4 regions of the Saccharopolyspora sp. ASAGF58 genome follow, and region 3 is predicted to be linked to each of the others. Evidence: riboswitches for the same ligand, from Rfam matches in the RefSeq annotation. Region 3 holds a riboswitch; each other region holds the start of a gene.
What was found. A riboswitch is a leader RNA that binds a small molecule or an ion and turns the genes downstream of it on or off. The one in region 3 is predicted to bind thiamine pyrophosphate.
Positions count from the first base shown of each region.

Region 1 (4,977 bases), 3.3 Mb from region 3:
GGCGGGGCCTACTTCGACCCGGCGAGCGGCAAGCTCGTCGTCGGCGTCACCGACCCGGCCGCCTTCGACGCGGTGCGGGCCGCCGGTGCCGAGCCCACGCTGGTCGACTACTCCATCGAGGAGCTCAACGGGGTCGTCGAGGGCCTGAATCTCCGCAGCACCGCAGCCCCCAAGCCGGTTTCCGGCTGGTACGCCGACAGCCGCGCGAACTCTGTCGTCGTCACCACCAGGCCGGGCAGCGCCGTCCAGGCGGCGCAGTTCGTGCAGTCCACCGGCGTCCTCGTTGACGCGGTGCGGGTCGTGGAGTCGACGGAGAACCCGCGCACCCTGGCCGACGTCATTGGTGGCAACGCCTACTACATCGGCAGCGCCCGCTGTTCGGTCGGGTTCTCGGTGCAGGGCGGCTTCGTGACCGCCGGGCACTGCGGCAACGAGGGCGACACCACGTCGCAGCCCACCGGCCAGTTCGAGGGCTCGTCGTTCCCGGACAACGACTACGGCTGGGTCCGGGTCGGATCCGGCGAGACCCCGCAGCCGCTGGTGAACCAGTACAACGGCAGCAACGTCAGCGTGGCCGGCTCCACCGAGTCCGCCGTGGGCGCGTCCATCTGCCGCTCCGGTTCCACCACGGGCTGGCACTGCGGTTCGGTGCAGGCCAAGAACCAGACCGTGCAGTACCCGCAGGGCACCGTGACCGGCCTGACTCGCACCGACGTCTGCGCCGAGCCAGGTGACTCCGGTGGTTCGTGGCTGTCCGGCAACCAGGCCCAGGGCGTGACCTCCGGCGGTTCGGGCAACTGCAGCTCCGGCGGCACGACCTACTTCCAGCCGGTGAACGAGATCCTCCAGGCCTACGGCCTGAGCTTGCTCACCCAGTAACGCCCCCGACCGGCCCCCGGCGATCGGCCGGGGGCCGCGTCATGTCCGGGGTACTCCCAGGTGGACGTCCGGTGCGGACCGCGTGATCGGCGGGTCTCAGCCCAGGTGGTCGCGGAGTTCGCGGGCCGCCGCCCTTGGGTCCTCGGCTCGGGTGATCGCGCGGACCACGACGATCCGCTCCGCCCCGGCCTTGAGGGCCTCGTCGAGGTTGTCCGGGCCGATGCCGCCGATCGCGAACCACGGCCGACCGTGCCCGCGGTGCTCCGCGGCGTGCTCCACCAGGCCGAGCCCGGCCGCCTGGCGCCCCGGCTTGGTCGGGGTCGTCCACACTGGACCGGTGCAGAAGTAGTCCACGCCGGGTTCGATGGCCGCGGCATCGGCCTGCACCACGTCGTGCGTGGACCGGCCGATCGCGACGTGCTCGCCGACGATGCGCCGGGCGATCTCCACCGGCAGGTCGTCCTGCCCGAGGTGCAGGATGTCGGCCTCGGCGGCCATCGCCACGTCCGCGCGGTCGTTCACCGCGAGCAGCGCGCCGTGCCGCACGCAGGCCTCGGCCAGCACCTCCAGCGCCGCCAGCTCGTGGCGGGCCTCCAGCGGAGCGCCGTTCGGTTGCTTGTCCCGCAGCTGGATGATGTCGACCCCGCCGGCCAAGGCCGCGTCCGCGAACTCCGCGAGATCACCGCGCTCGGTGCGCGCGTCGGTGCACAGGTACAGCCGCGACTCGTCGAGGCGGGCGCGGATGCCGAAGCCGTCCAATCCAGGCATGTTCCACAGGGTAGCCCCCTGCGGCGCGGCCGCCGTACGCGCTTTCGGCGCTCACGCCCCGGGCATCGTGAAAATTGCTCGACCTCGCCCTGACGTCGCAATCCTCGCCCGGTACGGTGGTCCTCGGTGAGCACGGGAGTCCGGGTACCGGGCTGAGAGGGGGCGTTGGCCCCGACCGTCGAACCTGATCCGGGTCATGCCGGCGCAGGGAGCGTGGAGTGTCTGAAGAACGGAAGAAGCACGTCGTCGTCGTAGGAGGCGGCGTGATCGGCATGTCCGTGGCCTGGCGCGCAGCCGCCGCGGGACACCGGGTGCAGCTCGTCGACGCCGAACCGGCGTCCGGGGCGTCCAACGTGGCCGGCGGGATGCTGGCGCCGATCGCCGAGGCGTGGCCCGGCGAAGAGGAACTGCTGGAACTGGGCGAGGCGTCGCTGCGGCTGTGGCCGGCTTTCGCCGGCGAACTCGGTCAAGCCTCCGGCCTGCCTTCCGGATTGCGCCGCGAGGGAACCCTGGTCGTCGGCGTGGACAGCGCCGACCGGGCCGAGCTGGACAGCCTCGTCGACTACCTCGCCCGGCTCGGCCGCACCGTCACCCGCCTGACCAGCCGGGATGTGCGACGCCTGGAGCCGTCCCTGGGGCCGGCGGTGCGCGGTGGGCTTGAGGTGCCGGGCGACCTCGCGGTCGACAACCGCCTCGCGCTGGCTGCGCTGCGCGCGGCCGCCGCTGCGGCGGGCGTCGATTTCGTCGCGGCGAACGCGAAGCGGGTCCGGCCCGGCGCGGTGGAGCTCGAAGATTCCACTGTGGACTGCGATGTCGTGGTGATCGCGGCGGGCGTCCACTCGGGCGCGCTGCACCCCGCGCTGAAGGACCGGATCCGGCCGGTGAAGGGCGAAATCCTCCGCCTGCGCGCGCGGCCCACGGCGCTGCCGCCGCCCAGCCGCACGATCCGCGGCCCGGTGCGCGGCCGGCAGACCTACCTGGTGCCGCGCGACGGCGGCGGGCTGGTGCTCGGCGCCACCCAGTACGAGGTCGGGTTCGACACCGAGGTCACCGTGGGCGGGGTGCGAGACCTGATCGCCGACGCCGAGCGGCTGATGCCGGGCATCGCCGAGTACCAGCTCGTCGAGGCCGCGGCCGGGCTGCGCCCGAGCACCGACGACAACCTGCCGGTGCTCGGCTGGCTGGAACCCGGTGTGCTGGCGGCCACCGGGCATCACCGCGGCGGCTTCCTGCTCGCCCCGGTCACCGTCGAGGCGGTGCTCGCGCTGCTGCACGGCGAGGAGCCCGCCACCGAGATCAAGGCCGCCGATCCGAGCCGATGGGGAGGACAGCAGTGCACGTCGTGATCAATGGGGAGACCCGGCAGGTAGCCGCCGACGCAACGCTCGCGGCGGTGCTGCAGGAATTCGGGGTGCCCCACCGGGGCGTGGCCGTGGCGCTGGACGGTTCGGTGGTGCCGCGTGCCGTGTGGCCGGACACCACGCTGAGCCCCGATGCCACCATCGAGGTCCTCACCGCAGTGCAAGGAGGGTGACGTGGCTCCGCCCCACCCGGAGGAGGGGCGTCCAACCGGAAAGCCGGAAAGGTTGCGGTCCAACCCGAACCGACCCCTTGCGAAGCAGAAGAAGCGCATCGAACCGGGCATCGGTTCCCGCGCCACCCGAACCCGTCGTTAGGAGAGTCATGGACGACCCGTTGGTGATCGCCGGCCGCGAGTTCGGTTCGCGGCTGATCACCGGGACCGGAGGGGCGACGAACCTCGCGGTCCTGGAGCGCGCGCTGATCGCGTCCGGAACCGAGCTGACGACCGTGGCGATGCGCCGCGCCGACGCCGGCGGCGGCACCGGGGTGCTCGACCTGCTGCGCAAGCTCGGCATCGAAGCATTGCCGAACACGGCGGGCTGCCGGACGGCGGCTGAGGCCGTGCTGACCGCGCAGCTGGCGCGGGAGGCGCTGGAGACGAACTGGGTCAAGCTGGAGGTCGTCGCCGACGAGGACACCCTGCTGCCCGATCCGGTGGAGCTGCTCGACGCCGCGGAACAGCTGGTCGACCAGGGCTTCGTGGTGCTCGCCTACACCAACGACGACCCGGTGCTGGCGCTGAAGCTGGAGGAGGCCGGCTGCGCGGCGGTTATGCCGCTCGGTTCGCCGATCGGCACCGGCCTTGGCATCCGGAACCCGCACAACATCGAGATGATCGTCTCCCGCGCGTCGGTGCCGATCGTGCTGGACGCGGGCATCGGCACGGCCTCGGACGCGGCGCTGGCGATGGAGCTCGGCTGCTCCGCGGTCCTCCTGGCCACGGCGGTGACCCGCGCCCAGGACCCGGAGCGCATGGCGGCGGCGATGCGAGCGGCGGTCGAGGGCGGCCGCCTGGCGTCCCTGGCGGGCCGAATCCCGAAGCGCTTCTGGGCCCAGGCCTCCAGTCCCGGCCGACCCCTGGAGTGAGCGGGAGGCGCTGGCTGGCCGGGACCGGCTCACCGGTTCCGGCCAGGGCCGGGCCGCCCGGGAAACCGAGCCGGGCCTGCCAGGCGAAAACCGCCTTCCCCGCCGCATAACCGAGGAAAAGCACCGCCACCGCGTACGCGGGCCGGCATCGCGGGCGATCAGATCCCATGCTGCGACGGTAGGAACCGCAAGCCGGGGATCAATCCCGTCCGAGTTGGAAACGCCTCCCCCGCAGGGGGAGACGTCGCGCGCGAGGTGCAGGCACCACGACACGCACGACCCGGGTTCGGTACCCGGGTCAGCGGATGTGGAGGCGTTCGGGGCGGACGAAGCTGATCGTGTAGCTCTTCCACGGGCTGTCGTAGCCGAAGGTCCGGTCGATCGCCTGGCGGGCGTGCAGGGCGTTCTCCACCAGCGAGCTCGCCAGCAGCTCCGTCGCCGGGGCGCTGCCCGTCGGCACGTCCGGGATCTTCGCGGTCGGCTTGCCGCCCAGCAGGTCGTCCACCGCGCGCAGCGCCGGAACCGCGACCGCCTGCTCGGCCTCCGGCCGGAACGCGAGCGTCGCGACGTCCTGTCGCAACGCGTCGAGCGCGATGGCCGCCGCACGCGTCGCGCGGTCGTCGTCGGTCTCCTCACCGGTCCCGTCGAGCATTGCCGGCATGCCCAGCAGGTCCTGGGTGCGCCGCAGCGCCAGCACGTTCGCCGCCTGCAGCGCCACGGGCAGGTCGACGCCCTGCCCGGCCGCTCGCACGCTACGCAGCAGCTCGGACACCGCCCACACCGTGGACCGCACCGCGCCGCGCACGTCCGGCAGGATGCTGCTGGGCAGGACCAGGTAGCTGACGTAGCCGACGCTCAGCGCGATGGCCGCTCCGACCGCGG
Region 1 covers NZ_CP040605.1:3,019,574-3,024,550, forward strand. The annotation lists gene FDZ84_RS14285 (S1 family peptidase) at 1-879, shown strand, start outside; gene thiE (thiamine phosphate synthase) at 976-1,647, opposite strand; TPP riboswitch at 1,770-1,875, shown strand; partial or broken gene thiO (glycine oxidase ThiO) at 1,863-2,993, shown strand; gene thiS (sulfur carrier protein ThiS) at 2,981-3,181, shown strand; gene FDZ84_RS14305 (thiazole synthase) at 3,331-4,095, shown strand; gene FDZ84_RS14310 (FUSC family protein) at 4,394-4,977, opposite strand, start outside.
Region 1: another riboswitch for thiamine pyrophosphate. It lies ahead of thiO (glycine oxidase ThiO); the one in region 3 lies ahead of FDZ84_RS36480 (cytosine permease).

Region 2 (4,977 bases), 3.3 Mb from region 3:
ACTCCGCCGCCGACTGCGCGGCCCTGATCCGCGAAGCGGCCCTGACGGCGATGCGCGAATCCCTGTCCGCAGCGGAGGTTTCCGCAGAGCACCTCGCCACGGCCCGCAAGGCGGTCCGCCCCTCGCTCGACCCGGCCCAGCTCGCGTCCCTGGAGGCTTACGCCAACCGCCCCTAACCCGGACGGATGTCAATTTCTCGCGAAATCGACCGGTGACCGGGTGACGCGGTCGCCGGAAGTGACGCAACGCAACCGCCACCCTGGAAACCCGCCGCCCCGTCACCCTCGGGGTGCACAATTTCGTGAGAAATCGACGTTCACCCGGGCGACGGTCAATTTCTCGCGAAATTGGCACGACCCCGGGTGAACGAATGGGACCGTCACTTGGTGTTGGCGTGGCCCTTGTAGTCGTTGGTGATGATGGCGATCAAGCCCGGCGTGGCGTCCTGGATGCCTTCGAAGCGGGGCTCCGCGCGCGCTCCGAAGCGGACCGCCATCTCCTGTGCCTGCTGCTCCTCGACGGTGCCGGGCCGGAAGTAGATCGTCGTGGTGGGGATCAGCCCCGCCGAGTAGTTGCCGACCTCCGGCACCTCGTAACCCGAGCTCCGGAAGTCCTCCGCGGCCCGGTGCGCCAATCCGCTGATCGTGCTGTTGTTGTAGACCCGCACCAGGATCTTGGTCGTCGTGTTACCGGAACCGACGGGTACGTCCTGGTTCTGCGTGCCCTGAGGCGGCGCGGGCGGCGGGCTGTCCTGTGTGGCCGGTGACGGCGCGACCTGCGACGTGGCGGGCGGCACCACGGCGGACTCGGCGGGCGGATTCTGGGTCAGCGACATGACCGGCGGGTTGTTGCCCGGTTCCGGGGGCAGCGGCTGGGCGGAATTCGACGCGCCGCCGCCGGAAACCAGCGTGACGATGCCGACGACGCCCGCGATCGCACCGACCCCGATCAGACCGAAGCCGATGATCTTGGCCTTGGCGGGTCCGGTGGACGGTTCCCCTGAAGTCATCAGTGCAACTCGATTCCCAGTCGTTGGGCGGCCCGTGCGCGCTGCCTACCCGCCCTTGCCTTGCGCAGCCTCTTGATCAGCATAAGGTCTTCTTGCGCGGCGGCCGGACTGTCCAGCAACGCGTTCAGCAATTGGTAGTACCGCGACGCGGACATGTCGAACAGCTCGCGGATCGCGCGCTCCTTCTTCACGCCCTCGCGCTTCCACCACTGCGACTCGAAGGCGAGGATGCCCCTCGCCCGATCGTCGAGTTCGTCGTCCGGCGCCGACGGCTGGGGCGGCACCGGCTGGGGCGGCGGTTCCACGATCCGCTCGATCGGCTGAGTGATCGGCTCGGCGAGTCGCAACGGCCGACCGGGTGCCGGATCAGATGTTCCCTGCCGTTGTTGCAGGCGCGCCAACTGTTCGCACTGACGGGCGATCTCCTGCGCAGTCAGCATTTGGGCGGCGTCCATCTGGCTCCTCGCCTCGCGATTCGGGACTTCCCGCGTTCGCAGGAATCACACGGCTGTGATTCCCCCTCAATTACACCATGCTCGGATTCGCGGCGGGAGCGGATCACACTGCCAGCAACGCGCGGGAGCACCCCGGCGCAACAGGCACCGGAAGCGCTAAAGTCCCGCTCATGGCTGTTCACCCGATCTGCGTCGTCGGCGACCCGGTGCTGCACAACCCCACCCGTCCGGTGGAGCGGTTCGACGACGCGCTGCGCACCCTCGTCGACGACATGTTCGAGACGATGGCCGCCGCCAACGGGGTCGGGCTGGCGGCCAACCAGATCGGCATCGACCTGCGGTTGTTCGTTTACGACTGCCCCGACGACGCGGGCGTCCAGCACCGCGGCGTGGTGGTCAACCCCGAACTGATGACCGCCGAGATCCCGCAGACCATGCCCGACCCGGACGACGACTGGGAGGGCTGCCTGTCGGTCCCCGGCGAGTCCTACCCGACCAGCCGGGCGAGCTGGGCGAAGGTCACCGGGTCCGATGTGGACGGAAAGCCGATCGAGGTCGAGGGGACCGGTTTCTTCGCCCGCTGCCTGCAGCACGAGACCGACCACCTGGACGGCCACCTCTACCTGGAACGCCTGGTCGGCCGCCACGCCCGAGCTGCGAAGAAGATGGTGCGGCGCAACGGCTGGGGCATCCCCGGCCTGACTTGGGACCCGGCCGAACACGGCGACCCCTTCGCCGAGGACGACTGATCAGAACTGACTTGTGTCAAGCGTGATGCCGAACGGCTCGGGCAACTCGACAGGCTCACCGAAAACTACGCGGTGTTGATGGAGATAACGCCCGCCGGTCGGCTGCGAGAACAACGTCACCGTCGGCCCGTCCGACGCGAACCTGTCGATCAATAGATACAAAGGAATTCCTGCATGCCCATAACCCCAAAGCTTCCTCGTGCGATCGTCATCGGCGTTGCCTCGAGATGTGATCTCCACAACCAGCAACGCCTTGTCTGCGAGGATTGAGCTCTTGCCCGCCGGAACATCACTCCTGGGAATCACCACGAGATCAGGCGTGCACAAACTCTTGCGCTCCGGAATCTTGATCCCGGATGTCTGAAAAATTGCCCACTCCTTCGAAATCGAATCGCGCAGTTCTCCGTGCACGACATCCGCAATCAGGTTATGCGCGTTTTCTGGCGGCGGCGTCATCACAACCCTTCCTTCGATGATCTCCGCGCGCCAAGCCGCGTTGGGAAGGTCGAGGTTCTGCCAGATTTCGACCAACTCTTCCCAGGTAGCGGTTTCGAACGCTGGGGCAGCAGTCACAGCTGGGTCACCTCCTGTATCGATGTCGCCACGCACCGTACTCACCATCCCTGACAACGTTGCGATCGCCCTGGTCATGAGCCTAACGGCAATCCGCGCTGCCGTCATCGGAGTGACCGGGGGTTGGCAGGTTCGACGGGTCCGGCTAGCCTCGGGCCGCGACAAACCAAAACCGCGGGAGCTCGTACCAACAGCGGGCTGAGAGGGCGGCTGGAGAACTCCGGGGCCGCCGACCGCACGAACCTGACCGGGTAATGCCGGCGTAGGGAGTGGATGGCAGTGGCCGACGTGCGTCCGAACGCGTCCGAGAACGGGACCAAGATCACCACCGGGCCGATCAGCGGCTCGCGGAAGGTGTTCCGGGACTCCGAATCCGGCCTGCAAGTGCCATTCCGCCGCATCGAGTTGACCAACGGCGAGCACCTCGACGTGTACGACACCTCCGGGCCGTACACCGACGAGAACGCCAACGTTGACGTCCACAGTGGACTTCACCGGATGCGGGCGGGGTGGACCGACGGCCGGGAACACCGGACCCAGCTCGGCTGGGCCAGGGCCGGCGTCATCACGCGGGAGATGGAGTACATCGCGACCCGCGAAGGCGTCCCGGCCGAACTGGTCCGGGACGAGGTGGCCAGCGGCCGGGCGGTGATCCCCGCCAACCGCTGCCACCCGGAGAGCGAGCCGATGATCATCGGCAAGAAGTTCCTGGTGAAGGTCAACGCCAACATCGGCAACTCCGCGGTGACCTCCTCGGTCGAGGAGGAGGTGGAGAAGATGGTGTGGGCCACCAGGTGGGGCGCCGACACCGTCATGGACCTGTCCACCGGGAAGCGGATCCACGAGACCCGCGAGCGGATCCTGCGCAACTCGCCGGTACCGATCGGCACCGTGCCGATCTACCAGGCGCTGGAGAAGGTCAACGGCGATCCGGCCGAGCTGACCTGGGAAATCTACCGCGACACCGTCATCGAGCAGTGCGAGCAGGGCGTGGACTACATGACCGTGCACGCCGGGGTGCTGCTGCGCTATGTGCCGCTGACCGCGAACCGGGTCACCGGCATCGTGTCCCGCGGCGGCTCGATCATGGCCGCGTGGTGCCTGGCGCACCACCGGGAGAGCTTCCTCTACACGCACTTCAGCGAGCTCTGCGAGATCCTGCGCGACTACGACGTCACGTTCTCCCTCGGCGACGGCCTGCGGCCCGGCTCCATCGCGGACGCCAACGACCGCGCGCAGTTCGCCGAACTGGAGACCCTCGGCGAACTCACCCACATCGCCCGGGAGCACGACGTGCAGGTGATGATCGAGGGTCCGGGGCACGTCCCGATGCACAAGATCGCCGAGAACGTGCGGCTGGAAGAGGAGCTGTGCGGCGAGGCGCCGTTCTACACGCTCGGGCCGCTGACCACCGACATCGCCCCCGCCTACGACCACATCACGTCCGGCATCGGCGCGGCGATGATCGCCCAGGCGGGCACCGCGATGCTCTGCTACGTCACCCCGAAGGAGCACCTGGGGCTGCCCAACCGGGACGACGTGAAGACCGGCGTGATCACCTACAAGATCGCCGCGCACGCCGCCGACCTGGCCAAGGGCCACCCGCGCGCGCAGGAGCGGGACGACGCGCTGTCCACGGCGCGGTTCGAGTTCCGCTGGACGGACCAGTTCAACCTGTCGCTGGACCCGGACACCGCGCGCGAGTTCCACGACGAGACGCTGCCCGCCGAACCGGCCAAGACGGCGCACTTCTGCTCGATGTGCGGGCCGAAGTTCTGCTCGATGAAGATCACCCAGGACATCCGCAGGTTCGCCGAGGAGCGAGGCCTGACGAGCGTCGAGGCGATCGAAGCGGGCATGCAGGAGAAGTCCGAGGAGTTCGCGGGCGCCGGCGGCAAGGTCTACCTCCCGCTCGCCGACTAGATCCCGACTAGATCCCCCATCGCCCCCCCGCAGGGGGTTTCAGGGGATTGCCAAGGGGGGACTGCGCGATTTCCATTGAAGTTGCGGAGGTTGTCCACAGCCTCCGGCGTGTCGGGTACCGACACGCCGGAGATCCGCAAGTTCCATTGAAATCGAAGGTCCGATTTCCATTGAAATCGTGTCCACGGAGGGGGCGCGCACCCTGGAAGATTCGTAGGAGCCGGGCCGTAACATGAGGTGGATGCACGAGATCTCGGCCGGGCACCAA
Region 2 covers NZ_CP040605.1:3,026,965-3,031,941, reverse strand. The annotation lists gene FDZ84_RS14345 (AAA family ATPase) at 1-176, shown strand, start outside; gene FDZ84_RS14340 (LytR C-terminal domain-containing protein) at 380-1,009, opposite strand; gene FDZ84_RS40650 (DUF3263 domain-containing protein) at 1,009-1,464, opposite strand; gene FDZ84_RS14330 (peptide deformylase) at 1,635-2,213, shown strand; gene FDZ84_RS14325 (Uma2 family endonuclease) at 2,214-2,822, opposite strand; TPP riboswitch at 2,951-3,073, shown strand; gene thiC (phosphomethylpyrimidine synthase ThiC) at 3,060-4,709, shown strand; gene thiD (bifunctional hydroxymethylpyrimidine kinase/phosphomethylpyrimidine kinase) at 4,951-4,977, shown strand, end outside.
Region 2: another riboswitch for thiamine pyrophosphate. It lies ahead of thiC (phosphomethylpyrimidine synthase ThiC); the one in region 3 lies ahead of FDZ84_RS36480 (cytosine permease).

Region 3 (4,977 bases):
TGCCGGGCTGTAGGCGCCCGGCAACCGGTCCAGGTCCACCACAGCGACGGCATGCGTCTCGGCGACGGCGTCCAAGATCCGGTTGAGCTCCTTGATACGCCTGGCCAGTGCCCTCCGCAGCGGCCCGGGCAACCGGAAGACCCGGCCGTGGTCGTGGTAACGGATCGTCACGACGGTCGCGCCCGCGGCGGTGAGCGCGCGCACGACGTCGTTGAGCTGCCGCCGCAGCCGTCGGGCGTCGAAGTCGGAGCGCATCGTGTCGTTCATGCCGACCATCACCACGGCCGCATCCGGCGCGGCGCGGAGGGCGGCGGGCAACTGGGCGTCGCGCACGGCTGCGACGCGCGCCCCGCTCGATGCCACGTTCGCCACCTCCGTGGCGCCGAGCGCTTCGGCCAGCAGCGGCGCGAACCCGCGCCACCCGCCGACTACCGGATCGCCCATGCCCACGGCGACAGAATCGCCGAGCACCGCCAGGGTCCGTGTTCGTCGCGGGCCGGGCGGGCCCGCCGTGATCGCGTCCTGCACGTGAGCATGGTGATCGCCGAGCCTCCTGCGGCGGTGAGGCGGCGGTGACTATCCGGCGACCGCTTGGCGAAGAATCGGCGCGTCAGCGGGGTTCGGCGCGGTAGTCCTTGTCCGGCCAGAAGGGCCATTCTTCGAAGGCCAGGCACTTCCCGTCCGGGGCGAACCGCACGATCCACAGGTCCCGGTACTCCTGGGGCACCGGGCCGCCGTAGCGGGCCTCCACCCGGACGACAGCGGTGTCGCCTTCGAGCGCCACCGGGCTGCTCGTCAGCCGGAACTCCTCGTCGGGCCCGACGCGCTCGGCCTCCCACATCCGTCCGATGGCGTCGAGCCCCACAACGGGCTCGAGGTACGGGGCCTGCTGGTACGTCGCGTCCAAGGTGAAGATCTCCGCGAGCACGTCAACGCCGGGCGTCCGCCACGCCCGCTCGTACCCGCCAACCCACGCAAGCACTCGCTCCCAGTCCATGATCTGAAGAGTCTGGCATCCGCAACGCGCAAGCGCAGGCTCCGGAAACCCCAGCAGCGCAACGTTCACGGCTGCGGAAGCGAACGGCCTGTTCGCCTCGATATACGGCGCACTGTCCGTTCGCCTCAACCCGCACCTTTAAAACGCCTCAGTAGAGGCCAATACGGTCGCGGGTCCTGACATGGCCAGGTGGTGGGTCAGCTGGATTGGTCGCCGCTGCCGTAGGGGCGGGTGAGGATCTCCAGGACGTGGCCGTCGGGGTCGTCGAAGTAGACGCCGCGCCCACCGTCCCGGGTGTTGATCCGCCCCGCCTCGTGGTGCCCCGGGTCCGCCCAGTACGGCAGGTCCTGCGCCTGGATCCGCGAGAAGATCTCGTCGAACTCGCCTTCGGTGACCAGGAACGCGTAGTGCTGCGGGTTGATCTCCTCGCCGGTCTCCAGGTAGTCCAGCGTGACGTCGTTGCTGGTCTGGACGCACATGAACGGCCCGAAGGGTTCCGGTTGGGGTAGCCCCAGCAGGTCGGCGACGAACCGCGCGTTGGCGATCTTGTCGGAAGTGGCGACGATCGTGTGGTTGAGTTGGACGGCCATGGGTTTGCTCGCTTTCCTCGTCGTGCTGCGCTACTCCCGAGGCTAGGAGTTAGACCAAGGTCGAGGTCAATGGGAACCGCAGCCGGACCGGTTCAGGCATCGCTCGTCCGGGTGCGGGCCGCCGCGGCGTCGTCCGATTTTCGCGGAAAGTACGAGCAGGCCGTCGATCGGGAATCCGCCTACGAACTGCTGGCGAAGAAGGTCGCCGCGCCGGAGCCGCCCGAAGCAACCGCCGCAGGTGATCGGGCCCACCTGACATCGGTCACCTCGTCGGGGTAAGGTGCCTCCGACTTATCCACGCGGGAGCTCGGGCGTACCGGGCTGAGAGGGTGGCACCGCACGCGCCACCGACCGCAGAACCTGTCCGGATAATGCCGGCGTAGGGAGCTGTTGATGGCGCTGGACGTCGATCGTGCCGAAGTTCCGCACACCCTGGACGAACCGGCGCCCAAGACGCTGGGCGTGCTCGACCAGGGCGCGTTCTGGGGCAATCTCGGGGTGAGCCTGCTCGGGTTCAGCGGGGCGCTGGCCGTGCTCGCGCCGAGCGGAGTGCCGCAGCTGTCCTTCACGGCCGCCGTCACCGCGTGCGTGGTGGGCACCGTGATCGGCAGCATTATGGTCGGCATTTCGGCGATCCCCGGGGCGCGCACCGGGGCGCCCGCGATGATGTTGCTGCGCGGCCTTTTCGGCACCAAGCTGTCATACCTGCCGACCGTGCTGAACGCCCTGCAGCTGGTCGGCTGGGGCACCTTCGAGCTGCTGGTGATCGCGCAGGGCGCGGAGGCACTGTTCGGTGGCGGCCCGCGGTGGTTGTACGTGGTGCTGGCCGGGGCGGTGACCACCGCGCTCTCGCTGCGCCCGCTCGGCGCGCTGCGCCTGCTGCGGCGCTACGTCAGCATCGCGGTGGCGATCGCGATGGTGTACTTCTTCGTCCAACTGCTGGTTAGCCACCCGCTGCCGGACATGAACACCGGTTCCTGGCAGGGGTTCTGGCCGGGTGCGGACGCCGCGCTGGCGGTCGCGGTGTCCTGGATCCCGGTCGCCTCGGACTACTCGCGGCACTCGAAGTCTGCGACCGGCGCGTTCACCGCCGCGACGGTGGGCTATTCAGTCACCCAGATCGCCTGCTACCTGCTGGGGCTGCTCGGGTTGGCGCTGGTCGCGGGCGATGCCGACAAGGCGTTCGACCCGCTGCTGGCGGTGCCGCTCGGGGTGATCTTCTTCGGGATCCTGGTGCTGCGCGAGGTCGACCAGTCCTTCGCCAACACCTACTCGACCGCGGTCTCCATCCAGAACCTGCGGCCCAGCGCGGACCGCCGGGTGCTGTGCCTGGTCATCGGCGCGGTGATCACGCTGCTCGCGCTGACCCTGGACATCGCCCAGTTCTCGAACTTCCTGCTGCTGATCGGCTCGGTGTTCGTGCCGATGTTCGGCGTGCTCGCGGTGGACTACTTCGGGCACGCCCGCCGCCGCGACTGGGACCTGTCCGCGCAGGCCCCGTCCCGCTGGGGCATGCTGCTGGCCTGGCTGCTCGGCTTCTCGGCGTTCCAGCTGATCAACCCGGGTGAGCTAGGCTGGTGGAGCCGGCTGTGGACGGGTGTGCGGGACGCGCTCGGCTTCACGGTACCGACGTGGATGAGCGCTGCCCTCACCTCATTCCTCGTGGCGGCCCTCGCGGCTGCGATCATCGGAGCCTTCCGCCGCCGCACCGAGGAAAGCTGAGTTCAGGGGCAACCGTGGCGAAGGTCGTGGGTGCCCCTCAACCAACTGCTCGTCCGCTGATCAACACCCATCTGCACGTGGACCCATTTCCCGGGTTCCGGTCCATCGCCCTGGCAACCCGTTCAGCGGAGTGTGGCTGGCAGGCCGAAGCGGATCTCTTCGCGGGTCGTCTCGTGCTCGATGACCGTGGCCGGTTCGAGGTGGTCGATGACGTCCTCGACCAGGCCCGGCGGAGCCGAGGCTCCCGCAGTGAGGCCGATCGTCTCGGCGCCGGTGAGCCATGCGGGCTGGATGTCGGTGACGTCGTCGATCAGGTGGGCGGCGGTGCCCTGGCGGCGGGCCAGCTCCACCAGGCGCTTCGAGTTCGACGAGTTCGCCGAGCCGATCACCAGCACCAGGTCGCACTCCCCGGCGATCGCCGACAGCGCGTCCTGCCGATTGGTGCTGGCATAGCAGATGTCCTTCGAGGACGGCCCACGGACGGCCGGGAAGCGGCGCCGCAGCGCGGCGACGATGTCCGCCGTCTCGTCCACGGCGAGGGTGGTCTGCGTCAGGTAGGACACCCGCCTCGGGTCCGGCACCTCGATCTCGCCGACGTCCTCGACGGATTCCACCAGCACCGTCTGGTCGGGCGCCTCGCCGAGCGTGCCCTCCACCTCCTCGTGTCCACTGTGGCCGATGAGCACCAGGGTGTCGCCGCGCCCTGCGAACCGCCGCACCTCGGCGTGCACCTTCGCCACCAGCGGGCAGGTCACGTCGATGACCGCCAGGCCCCGCCGCTGCGCTTCCTCCCGCACGGCAGGGGAAACTCCGTGCGCCGAGAAGACCACGGTGGCGCCGTCGGGCACCGCGTCGAGCTCGTCGACGAACACCGCGCCCCGGCTCTCCAGATCGGCCACCACGTGCGTGTTGTGCACGATCTGCTTGCGCACGTAGATCGGGCCGCCGCGGAGCGCGAGCGCCTGCTCCACGATCTCGATGGCGCGGTCGACCCCGGCGCAGAACGAGCGCGGTGCGGCGAGCAGCACCGTGCGCTGTTGACTCGGCATGACTGCACTCCAAAATCGGTCGGCTGTTGCCGAACGCCGGCCGCTGCCCGGAGGCGGTGTTCCCAGATGCGGGTGGCGGCCGCGATCGGTGGTCGGCGTCAGTGGTCGCGGCGGGTCACCAGGTGGGCGAGGGCGCTGAGCTCCTCGGCCGCGCGCGGGGCCGGGTCGCAGCGGTGCAGGTCGCTCAGCGCGGATGCGAGCAGGTCGTCCGCTTGGTTCTGGCTCCAGGCGCGCCCGCCGGCCAGCGCGATCAGATCGGCGGCTTGGGCCAGGTCGCTGCCGGACAGCGGCTGGTCGCGGAGGTAGAGGGCGGCCAGCCGCCGACCGGCCGGCGTGCCGGAGGTCAGCGCGGAAACCACCGGCAGAGTCTTCTTGCGGGTGCGCAGGTCGGAGAACACCGGTTTACCGGTGACCGCCGGATCGCCCCAGATCCCGAGCAGGTCGTCGACGTGCTGGAAAGCCAGCCCCAGCCGCTCGCCGAAGCTGCGGAGCCGGGCTATCTGGTCGGGCTTGCCGCCGCCGAACATCGCGCCGAGAGCGCAGGCACAACCCAGCAGCGCCCCCGTTTTGTCCCGGGCCATCCGCTGGCATTCGGCCAGTTCGACGTTGCGCCGGTCCT
Region 3 covers NZ_CP040605.1:7,788,656-7,793,632, reverse strand. The annotation lists gene FDZ84_RS36500 (SGNH/GDSL hydrolase family protein) at 1-471, opposite strand, end outside; gene FDZ84_RS36495 (nuclear transport factor 2 family protein) at 611-982, opposite strand; gene FDZ84_RS36490 (VOC family protein) at 1,195-1,587, opposite strand; gene FDZ84_RS41420 (helicase HerA-like domain-containing protein) at 1,657-1,866, shown strand; TPP riboswitch at 1,877-1,990, shown strand; gene FDZ84_RS36480 (cytosine permease) at 1,981-3,309, shown strand; gene ispH (4-hydroxy-3-methylbut-2-enyl diphosphate reductase) at 3,432-4,358, opposite strand; gene FDZ84_RS36470 (family 2 encapsulin nanocompartment cargo protein polyprenyl transferase) at 4,457-4,977, opposite strand, start outside.

Region 4 (4,977 bases), 4.0 Mb from region 3:
GTTGACGAAGCCCCCCACCATCTACCTCGTCGCCACCACCGGGCACCCGAACTACGGGGACGAACTGATCGCCGCCGCCTGGTTGAAGCACCTGGCACGCGTCGCGCCGGACAGCGAGATCTGGGTGGACTGCCCCAACCCGGGACCGAGCGACGTCCTGCTCGGCCACCTGCATCCGCGGGTCCGGTTCACCGACACCTTATGGCGGCTGTGCTGGGAGGCCCCGTCGGACGGGCCGTGGGAGGTCGCGTCGTTCGTGCAGCACGCGTTCAACAACCCGGGGCTGGCGCCGCGATGGGTGGCCGGCATCGAACTGGCGGCCCGCGCCGACCTGGTGCACATCGTCGGCGGCGGATTCGTCAACGGCATCTGGCCGCGGCACATCGGCCTGCTCGCGGCCGCGGTCGCGGCGACGCGCCGTTCCGGCGGCCGGGCGGTGATGACCGGCCAAGGGCTGTCGCCGGTCGCCGACGAAGCGGAACCGCTGCTGCGCAACCTCGCCGCGCAGTTCGAGGTCGTCGACGTGCGCGACGAGCCGTCGGCGGCGCTGTCCAGCGCCACCTCGCACACCGGCGACGACATGTTCTTCGGGGTCGAACCCGGGATGTACCGGGACGACGACCTGCGCGAGGTCATGGTGTGCCTGCAGTCGGACCTGCTCGACGATTCGGTGCCCGCGCTCGCCGGATTCCTGTTGGACACGCTGGGCGAATGGGGCGTGCGCCCCGAGCAAGTCGGCTTCGTCGAAGGCATCCCACGCGTGGACCGCGAGGTCTTCGCGCTGGTGGAACACGACCTACCGGGCGCCCGCTTCTACCCGTTCTCCGAGATCATGGCCGACGGGCTGCCCGCGGCGGCCGGGCAGCGCTGGCTGTCCAGCCGGTTCCACGTGCACCTGATGGCGGCCGCGGCCGGAGCGCACGGGGTCGCGGTGTCGATCAACTCCGGCTACTACACCAACAAGCACCGGTCGCTGATCGACTGCGGCTCCGGCTGGACGCTCAGCGAAGGCCTGCGGATCCCGGCCATGCCGACCAGCCGTGGATTCGCCGCCAATACGTTGCAGGAACTCAAGCGGGGCAAGGAAGAACTCGCGAAGAAGATCTACGGGGGCTGACCTATTCATCGCCCTCGACGGCATCCTGCTGCTCCCGACGGCGGTCGGCGAGGTAGAACGGCGCAGCCGCTAACACGGGCACCAGCATGCCCATCAGAACAATCAGAATAGAATTGCCCACTGTCGTCGAAACTCCGTCTACGGTGGGAAGAACCCACATCCAAGTCCCCGCCCGGACGGGCGTCTCGCTGGGAGAATCGCTTCGGCTCGCGATTCGTTACGGCCCCGTTCGTGCACCGGATCACACTGGGCCGAAGTGCGTTCCTGCCCACCTTGCAAGGGGTTTCGCGATTAGTTCAGGAATCGCGAAGTCTGCCACTCCTCCTTGATCCAAGCGCTGTTCCAGAACAGCCACTCGTACTCAGTCGCTCGGGTGAACGCGTCGAGCATCCGCTGCCGGGTCTCGGCGTCGGCTCCCTTGGCGACCCGGTCGGTGAGGTCGCGCGCGGTCAGCACCGCCTCGGCGAACTCGTCGTCGGCATAGGTCTGGATCCACGCCCGGTACGGATGATCTTCGGCACCACCGGTGGCTTCCAGGATCGCGGTGCCCACGTGCTGGTACACCCAGAAGCACGGCAGGATCGCCGCCAGCAGCACCGGATACGGCTCGGTCAGCGCGGTCGCCCGCAGGTACGAGGTGTAGGCCAGGCAGGACGGGGACGTGTCGACCCCGGCAATCTCGGCGTCGGTAAGGCCGAACTCCGCGACGTAACCGGCGTGCAGCCGGCGCTCCTCGACCAGTGCGCCCTGGGACGCACCGGCCAAGAACGCCGCGTCCTCGGCGTTGTCGGCCCGCGTCGCGGCGGCCGCCAGCGCCTGCGCGAAACCGACCAGGTAGCGCGCGTCCTGCACGATGTAGAACGCGAACCGGTCGCGGTCCAGGGTGCCGTCGGTGAGCGCGGCGTTGAACGGGTGCTCGACGATCGCCTGCTGCAGATCGGCGGTGTGCGCCCAAGCCTCGGCGCAGAAACCGTCGGCGGGCGGAGCGGGCAGCTTGCTCATCAGAACCTCTCGTAGCTGTCTCGACCTGTGGTGCGGGGCCCCCGTGAGCACTTTTCGGCGCTATGGCAACCAAAAGCGCTCACGACACCGGGGAGCGTCGATCACCACCAGTGGTGGAAGTGGTGCACCGGGCCGTGGCCGTGGCCCACGTCGAGCCGGTCGGAAGCGCGCAGCGCCTCCGTCAGGTACTCCTTGGCCTCGCGCACCGCGTCGAGCCAGTCTGCGCGCTGCGGACGCAGCGCCGCGATCGCGGCCGACAGCGTGCAGCCGGTGCCGTGGTCGTTGGTGGTCACGACGCGCTCGCTGGACAGGAACTCGGCGATCCCTTCGCCGTAGAGCAGGTCCACGCTGGACCGGCCGTCGAGGTGACCGCCCTTTAGCAGCACCTGCTTCGCGCCCAGCCTGGCCAGCCGCTCGGCCTGCGCGGGCATGTCGTTGGGGTCGGTGATCTCCGGCTCGCCCAGCAGATCGGCGGTCTCGGGCAGGTTCGGGGTGATCAGGTCCACGCGCGGCAACAGCTCGTCGCGCAGCACGCTGACCGCCTCCGGCGCGAGCAGCCGGTCACCGCTCTTGGCGACCATCACCGGGTCCAGCACGACGTGCGGCGGCGAGTAGCGGTCGAGGACCCCGATCACCGCGCGGATCACCTCGGCGTTGGCCAGCATGCCGATCTTGACCGCGTCCACCCGCACGTCGTCGAGCAGCGTTACCAGCTGCGCGGTGATGAACTCCGGCGGCACCTCGTGGACCTCGGAAACACCGGTGGTGGTCTGCGCGACCAGCGCGGTGATCACGGACATGCCGTAGGCGCCGTGCGCGGAGAAGGTCTTCAGATCGGCTTGCACACCGGCGCCGCCGCTGGGGTCGGTGCCTGCGATGGTCAGCACATTGGGAACCATGACGTCCCTCCGCTAGTACGAGCTAGGTCAGGTTCAACGGGTCTGTTCTCAGCCCGGCAGCCCAGGCACCCCGCGTCACTGCCACCAACCTAACAACCGGGACCGCCGCGCGACCACGCCCTCGGCGCCCTCAGTCGATCAGGCGCACGGCCGCTCGCCCGGCGCCCGACCCGGCACAGCGATCGAATTCACACCGTGAAGGTCACCACCGGCAGGCCAGGCAACCCTTCGCCGCGGACTAAAGTGGTTGATGATGGAAACCACGACCGATGCCCCGAGTTTCGCCCGTTCCCGCCGGCAGCCCCGGCCGGAGGATCCCGCCCGGATCTGGGCCCCGCTGGCGGACCTGACCGAAGCCGCCGTGGCGGCCGCCGGTTCGGGGACGGTGGCGATCACCCGCGGATTCGACCGCAACAGCAGGCAGCGCGCGAAGGCGCTGCGCGAGTTGCTGAACCGGCGCGACGTCGCCGCGGTCGAAGTGACTCCGGCTCCCGGCAGCGACCGGCTGCTGGCCGACGTCGAGATCACCGCGGTGGTCAACCTGATCGGCGCCGGATCGTGGCAGCCCTACCGGGTGGCCGCCGAACTGCGCGCCCCGGTGCTCGCGCCGAAGCCCGGGGACGGCCCCGCCGAGGAGGTCAAGCGGGACGTGATCGCGCTGGCCGGCGACTCCGGCCAGCGCGACGTCGCGATCTCGCACGTCGCCGTGCGCGCCGAGAACCCCGGTGCCAGCCGGCTGGTCCTGACCTCCGACGGTGAGCAGCTGACGGTGCCCGGCGGTTGGCTGACCATGACGGTGCAGGGCGGCGAGCTGCAGGTCCAGGTCGGCGGCGCGGACTTCCCGGAGCGGACGCTGACCACCCGCGAGATCCGGGTCGAGGCCTTCGACGCGCCGCACCGGCTGGTGCGCGATGAGCTGCCGATCGCCGACTTCGAGGAAGCCGCGGTCACCTTCACCGCCGAACCGAACGGCCTGGTGGTCCGCCCGGTCTGAAGACCGGCCGACCCCGCCCGTGTCCGCAGTTTCAATTGAAATTGCGGACACTCTGCGTATCGGTTCCCCTTACCAGGGGTAAACCTGAAGTTTTCGGGTGGCTTATGCGCAGAACCGCCGTCACGGTGCGCGTCCAGCTGCGTCCCTCGATCAACAACCGCGCGCGGGAGGCAGAGCGCGCGGACTGCAACAGGGAGGCTGGGAACGTGGAGCCCGCCAGGCAGTGGCACGTGAGCTGCCGCGATGTCGCCGGCAGACGTCGTGACATGTCGGTGTTGATCAACCAGGGGAACGTGGTGGTGATCGCTCCAGCGGGCGAGACCGCGGTGCTTTCCCCGCTGGAGGTCGGCAGACTTCGCGCTGCCCTGCGCGACGCGATCGTGGTGGCCGCCGCAATGGAATGAATCCCCTCGTGAGCGCGGTGGCTGGCGGTCCGTCCGCCGCCGCGCTCACGATCGCAGTCTTCCCCCGCAAGTCCGCTCGCGGCATCATCCACTCCCGGTAGCCTGGCAACCGAGAGGTGACTGCGTGAGCACGTTCTGGCAACGATCAGTCGCGCTGCTCCGGCGCGGGACGTCGGGCCTGCACACGGTGTCCGTCCTGACCAAGCAGGGCGTGATCAGCCCGCTTCGGCCGGACAAGCTGCTGCGCATCGTCCTCGCCTGGCGCCGCTGGGGCATCACCCCGCCGCTGGGCTTCGCCGTCGGCGCGGTGCGCCACGCCGACCGCCCGGCCGTGATCGACGAGCGTGGCGCGCTCAGCTACGCCGAGCTCTCGCAACGCACCACCCGGCTCGCCAACGGCCTGCGCAACCGGGTTCCCCGAGGCACCCGGATCGGCGTGCTGTGCCACAACCACCACGGGCCGATCGAGACGATCGTCGCCGCCGCCAAGCTCGGCATAGACGTGGTTCTGCTCAACACGGGCCTGAGCACCCCGCTGCTCGCCAACGTGATCGCCGAGCA
Region 4 covers NZ_CP040605.1:3,778,463-3,783,439, reverse strand. The annotation lists gene FDZ84_RS18090 (polysaccharide pyruvyl transferase family protein) at 2-1,117, shown strand; gene tenA (thiaminase II) at 1,409-2,119, opposite strand; gene thiD (bifunctional hydroxymethylpyrimidine kinase/phosphomethylpyrimidine kinase) at 2,221-3,018, opposite strand; TPP riboswitch at 3,006-3,101, opposite strand; gene FDZ84_RS18075 (hypothetical protein) at 3,269-4,012, shown strand; gene FDZ84_RS18070 (hypothetical protein) at 4,117-4,416, shown strand; gene FDZ84_RS18065 (AMP-binding protein) at 4,541-4,977, shown strand, end outside.
Region 4: another riboswitch for thiamine pyrophosphate. It lies ahead of thiD (bifunctional hydroxymethylpyrimidine kinase/phosphomethylpyrimidine kinase); the one in region 3 lies ahead of FDZ84_RS36480 (cytosine permease).